Regions from separate parts of the Bacillus mojavensis genome, predicted to be linked through region 2. Evidence: riboswitches for the same ligand, from Rfam matches in the RefSeq annotation. Region 2 holds a riboswitch; the other holds the start of a gene.
What was found. A riboswitch is a leader RNA that binds a small molecule or an ion and turns the genes downstream of it on or off. The one in region 2 is predicted to bind S-adenosylmethionine.

Region 1 (3,272 bases), 1.3 Mb from region 2:
CCTGCAGCTAAAAGCACACTTACCATGATAAAGATTGAATAATAATCCGCCTTTAAAAACATAGAGACAAGCAAATAAGAGATGGATAAAGATAAAAACGGCGACACGATCCATACTTTCAGCATCGTTTGAACGACCTGTTTATGAAATACGTTTGGGCCGTTTTTCGCCATGCCTATTCCGATAATAGACGATGACGTTACTTGCGCCAAGGGTACTGGCATTCCAAATATAGAACTGATAATCACCAGTCCTGCTCCTGTTCCGGATAGGAGAATGCCTTCTCCTTTTGAAAACCTTGTAATTTTCTTCCCGTTTGTTTCTAATACCCTGCGGCCTAATATCAGTGCGCCCAGAGCTACAAAAGCTCCCCCATACAGGGTTCCTTTCTCTACATCCAGTACGCCGGCAGCCACTAACGGGCCAACGGCATTCGCCACATTGTTCATGCCCGCAGAGAACGCTTCAAAAAAACCAGCGCATAGCAAAAGGATGCCAAGGACGTTTTGTTTTCGGGAAGACGTAATTTCAATCTTAAAATAACGAAACAGCTTTGCTACAAAAAATGTGAAACCGAAAGCGAACAGCGGAACGAAAATCCAAAATGAAACAATAATCAGAAGATTGTTTACAAACAACACTTTGTACGCCACGCCCACGCCGACAACTGCCCCGACCGTCACTTCACTTGTCGATAAAGGAATGCCGAGCAGATTAGCTGTAAATAGCGACAGCGCAGCAGCCCCGATAATGATGCAAACAATCGTCAGTGTAATCGTCTGTTCGGGGATAATCCCAGAGCTGATGGTTTTCAAAACTCCGCCCCCGCCAATGACAGCCCCGGCCAGCACACCAACGGCGCATATGATCAAAGCGTAGGTTTTCTTTTTGATGGCCCCAGATCCGTAAGCAACTCCCATTGAAGCTGCAGCGCCGCTTGCGCCAATATTCACTGCAAAAAACAAGCTAAATAAAATAGCGGCTAATTCCATTTTGCAGCTCCTTATTCATGCAGTCCGCATTCTGTTTTCGCCTTACCGTTCCATCTTCCTGAGCGCAAGTCCTCTGCAGTAAATGCAGGTGACGTACAAGGCGCGCAGCCAATACTTGGATACCCTTGGTCGTGGAGCGGATTGTAGTCCAGCTCATTTCGAGAAGTGTATCTCCAGATGTCTTTCCAAGTCCAATGGATAAGCGGGCAAACTTTTACTGATTTGAATTTCTCATCTTTGTTTAAGAAATTCGTATTGGCACGGCTTGGCCCTTGATCGCGGCGCAGGCCGGAGAGCCATGCCGGGTGGCCGGAAAGCGCCTCTCTTAAAGGAACGATCTTTCTGAGATAGCAGCATTGATTCGGCTCTCTTTCCCACAGTTTATCACCGTGTTCTTCCGCCTGTTCCACAAGAGTAAGGTTCGGTTTCTTCAGGATGATATGAAGGCCGGGGTAGCGCTCCTTGACGCGTTCTATCGTTTCATAGGTTTCTTTAAAATGAAGCCCTGTATCGAGAAATACAATCTCTGCGTCTTTTTTCACTTTATAGATTAAGTCAATCAGAACGATTCCTTCAATTCCGAAACTGCAGGCATAAACAAGCTGATTGCCGTAATGGCCGTAAGCCCATTTTAAAACTGACAGCGCCCCTTTATAAGGATCGTCCTCTGGAAATGTAATCGTTGGTTCTTCCCAATTATCGTACGTTAACATTTCTTCTTTCCTCCTTTCGGAGACAAACAAACAGTAGCTTTCTGCCGGTTGTCTTTTCCCATTGTAATGTGATGCGGCTGCTGTTTTCTCCGTAAACAGCCCCTCTTAAAATAAAAAACTTTCAATCCGGCGGAAAGAAAGACAGGAACTGCATGTAGCCCTTATCTTTCAAAATGGAATACATTTTGCTGGAAGTAGCACCTTACACATTGTGCAGGTTGCCGGGCTTCATAGGACCAGTCCCTCAGCCGCTCTTGATAAGTTTTTCAGATTTGTAGTAAATTTTAGCACAATTCTAACATAAGTCAACCCGAGTTTTTTTATAGGATTAATAAAAAAACAGACCCAAAGGCCTGTTTTCAATCGTGGCAAGGCATTAAAGCTCTTCAATTTATTTTTTAATTTTTAAACCAATCTTTTGACTCGGGATTCATTTTCCATGTTTGCAGCTTCTTCAGGTCGTCTGTATGAATATTTCCATTTTCAAGTGCAACCTCTGTCAGTGTGTCATAATCAGTTAACGAGTAGTATGGAAGATCAGCCTCAGCAAACGCTTCCTGCGCTTTAGGAAGTCCGTACGTAAAGATTGATACTACACCAAGCACTTCACAGCCAGCGGCTTTTAGAGCTGCTGCAGCTTCGAGTACGCTGCCCCCTGTGGAAATTAAATCTTCAATGACAACTGTTTTTTGGCCTTTTTGAACGGCACCCTCAATTTGATTGCCTTTTCCGTGTGCTTTTGGTTTGCTTCTCACATAACACATCGGCAGGTTCAAACGGTCAGCCGCCAATGCCGCATGAGGGATACCTGCTGTCGCTGTTCCTGCGATCATCTCAGCTTCCGGGAAATGCTCCTGGATAAGCTTGCTGATGCCTGCAACAACATCATTTCTTACCTCTGGGAAAGAAAGGGTAAGGCGATTGTCACAGTAAATTGGCGATAAAATGCCGCTCGCCCATGTAAACGGATCATTTGGGCGTAAAAATACAGCTTGAATGTCTAATAGATGTTTTGCGATGATTTGTTTCATTGTTTGAGTCCCTCCCATTCGAGTTTGACAGCTTCATAGGCTTTCAGCGGATTTGCAGCTTTTGTAATAGAGCGTCCTACAACAATGGCTGATGACCCTTTTTCTCTTGCTATAGAAGGCGTTGCGACACGCACTTGATCATTCGCAGTGTCTGCTGACATACGGATACCCGGGGTCACCGTCAGAAACGACGGCGACACTGCTTCGTAAATGGCTTTTGCTTCATGAACGGAGCACACCACTCCATCTAGTCCGCTATTCTCCGCCAGTTTGCTGTAGTGCACTACCGTGTCAATGAGAGGCTTTCTGATGAGCAGCTCCTCCTTCACCATTTGTTCAGAAGTGCTTGTCAGCTGGGTTACCGCAATAAGTGACGGACGTTTTTTTCCTGCCGGCGTGCCTTCCTCTAAGCCTTCCAGGGCTGCTTCCATCATTTTTTTGCCTCCGGCTGCGTGAATATTGACAAGATCGACTCCGAGGCAGGCAAGACGCTTCATTGCTTTATTTACTGTGGTCGGGATGTCATGGAGCTTCAA
Region 2 (3,272 bases):
AGAAGAACCTCTGTGTCCGAATCTGTGTTGAAAGTATATCCCTTTGCTTCAAGCTCTTCTCTCAGTTCGATATAGTTATAGATTTCCCCGTTAAAAATAATCCAATATTTCTCATCTTCATATGATAAAGGCTGTCCGCCATTTTCCACATCAATAATGCTGAGCCGTCTGAATCCGAATCCAACGTGCTCATCATGGTAATATCCATCACTGTCAGGACCGCGGTGAACGATCATTTGGTTCATTTGTTTGATTAGTTCTTCTTGATCAGCGGTTTGAGTTAACGGATGCTTGTTAAAAACCCCGACAAATCCACACATAGTATTGCCTCCATATTTAAAATTGTCATCATTGAACCCCTATTTATAGACGCTGTGAACAGTATTTGGTTTCACAGTTATGTAAAAAAATAAACATGGATACATCGATAAAAAAGGGAAAGCCGCTTAACCAGTAAGCGGCTATAAAATTATTCTCCTAACGCTTCTTTACGCAGCTGTTCCGCTTTGTCTGTACGCTCCCACGGAAGGTCAACATCGTGGCGTCCAAAGTGGCCGTACGCAGCAGTCTGTTTGTAGATCGGACGGCGTAAATCAAGCATTTTGATAATGCCGGCAGGTCGTAAATCAAAGTTATTGCGAACAACTTCAATCAGTTTTTCCTCTGAAGCTTTTCCGGAACCAAATGTATTGATTGAGATGGACACAGGCTGTGCAACACCGATCGCGTATGCAAGCTGCACTTCGCATGAATCTGCAAGCTCAGCCGCAACGATGTTTTTCGCAACGTATCTTGCAGCATAAGCAGCTGAACGGTCTACTTTCGTCGCATCTTTACCAGAGAACGCGCCGCCGCCGTGACGTGCGTAGCCGCCGTACGTATCAACGATAATTTTACGTCCTGTAAGCCCCGCATCCCCTTGAGGTCCTCCAATGACGAATCGGCCTGTAGGGTTAATGAAGTATTTTGTTTCTTCATCAATTAATTCTTCAGGAACAACCGGATTGATGACATGTTCTTTAATGTTGCGCTGAATTTGCTCAAGCGTAATTTCAGGATGGTGCTGAGTTGAAATAACAATCGCGTCAATGCGGACAGGTTTGTTATTTTCATCATACTCAACCGTTACCTGTGTTTTACCGTCAGGGCGAAGGTAAGGAAGAACATCTTCTTTACGCACTTCACTCAAGCGGCGGGCTAGTTTATGAGCAAGTGAAATTGGAAGAGGCATAAGCTCTTTCGTTTCGTTGCACGCATAACCGAACATTAAACCTTGGTCACCCGCTCCGATTGCTTCGATTTCTTCGTCGCTCATTGTGCCTTCACGGGCTTCAAGCGCTTGGTCTACACCCATTGCAATATCAGCAGACTGCTCGTCAATTGATGTCAGGACCGCACATGTTTCCGCATCAAATCCGTATTTTGCACGTGTGTATCCGATTTCTTTAATCGTTTCACGAACCGTTTTTGGAATATCAACATACGTAGAAGTTGTGATTTCTCCGCTGACAAGAACCAAACCAGTTGTCACAGACGTTTCACAAGCAACACGCGCGTTAGGGTCTTTCTTTAAAATTTCATCTAAGATGCTGTCAGAAATCTGGTCACAGATTTTATCCGGATGCCCCTCCGTAACAGATTCTGATGTAAATAAACGACGATTTTTACTCATGATTTGCTTCCTCCTGCACAAGGCCTCCCGAAAGACCTTATATATATGATACGGAACTCGCTCCCTCTTATACAATGTTACGTTTATATTAGAGATGTTAATTGGCATATTTATGAAATAAAAAAACCTTTTCCGTTCGAGGAAAGGGTTTGGTCTTTGTGCCTTTCACTCTTATCGCTCAAGGAATCATTCAACCTTGCATCAGGTTAGCACCTTGGTTGTCTCACGCAGTTTGAACATAATGAATAATAGAGAAACCGGTTGCTGGGCTTCATAGGGCCTGTCCCTCCGCCAGCTCGGGATAAGAGTATCCGCTCAATGAAATATCTTATCGTAAAAGGGTTTGCAATGTCAATATGAATCAGGAGAAATAGACGCCTTTATTGCGGAAAACAATGGAAGTGCACACACAAAAAACGATAAATAGTATAGACTATTTGAAAATATATGTTATACTAATTCACAATTAGCAAAACACAAATAAAATGATAAAGGAAGGTTTCTTATGAACTCAGTTGATTTAACCGCTGATTTGCAAGCCTTATTAACAAGTCCTAATGTGCAGCATAATTTATCTGCAGCTCAGCTTACAGAAAAAGTACTTTCCCGTAACGAAGGCATTTTAACATCCACGGGTGCTGTCCGGGCGACCACAGGCGCTTACACTGGACGTTCGCCGAAAGATAAATTCATTGTAGAAGAAGGAAGCACAAAGAGTAAGATCGATTGGGGTCCGGTGAATCAGCCTATTTCCGAGGAAGCATTTGACCGGCTGTACACGAAAGTTGTCAGCTATCTGAAACAACGAGATGAGCTGTTTGTTTTTGAAGGATTTGCCGGTGCTGATGAAAAATACAGACTGCCGATCACGGTCGTTAATGAATTTGCATGGCACAATTTATTTGCCAGACAGCTGTTTATCCGTCCTGAAGACAATGATAAAAAAACAGTCGAACAGCCGTTTACCATTCTTTCCGCTCCGCATTTCAAAGCGGACCCAAAAACAGACGGCACACATTCAGAAACCTTTATTATTGTTTCTTTCGAAAAGCGGACGATTTTAATCGGCGGAACGGAGTATGCCGGAGAAATGAAAAAATCGATTTTCTCCATCATGAATTTCCTGCTGCCTGAACGAGATATTTTATCCATGCATTGCTCCGCCAATGTCGGTGAAAAAGGCGATGTCGCGCTTTTCTTCGGCCTGTCGGGAACAGGAAAGACCACCCTTTCGGCGGATGCTGACCGGAAACTGATCGGTGATGATGAACACGGCTGGTCGGACACTGGTGTCTTCAATATCGAAGGCGGGTGCTATGCCAAGTGCATTCATTTAAGCGAAGAAAAAGAACCGCAGATTTTTAAAGCAATTCGGTTTGGATCCGTTCTCGAAAATGTTGTTGTAGATGAAGATACGCGTGAAGCCAATTACGATGATTCCTTCTATACAGAAAACACACGTGCTGCTTACCCGATTCATATGATCGACAACATTGTGTCTCCAAGCATTGCGGGCCACCCGTCAGCGATTGTATTTTTGACGGCTGATGCATTCGGCGTTCTGCCGCCAATCAGCAAGCTGACGAAGGAGCAGGCTATG

Region 1: it holds a riboswitch for S-adenosylmethionine, as region 2 does, so the genes downstream of both, HC660_RS08475 (phosphoadenylyl-sulfate reductase) here and metK (methionine adenosyltransferase) in region 2, are expected to answer to the same signal.

Annotation. Positions count from the first base shown of each region.
Region 1 is NZ_CP051464.1:1,632,890-1,636,161, reverse strand. Features, by position in the region: gene cysP (sulfate permease) at 1-992, opposite strand, end outside; gene HC660_RS08475 (phosphoadenylyl-sulfate reductase) at 1,004-1,705, opposite strand; SAM riboswitch class I at 1,864-1,969, opposite strand; gene pyrE (orotate phosphoribosyltransferase) at 2,104-2,736, opposite strand; gene pyrF (orotidine-5'-phosphate decarboxylase) at 2,733-3,272, opposite strand, start outside.
Region 2 is NZ_CP051464.1:2,921,533-2,924,804, forward strand. Features, by position in the region: gene asnB (asparagine synthase (glutamine-hydrolyzing)) at 1-320, opposite strand, end outside; gene metK (methionine adenosyltransferase) at 470-1,672, opposite strand; SAM riboswitch class I at 1,841-1,980, opposite strand; gene pckA (phosphoenolpyruvate carboxykinase (ATP)) at 2,178-3,272, shown strand, end outside.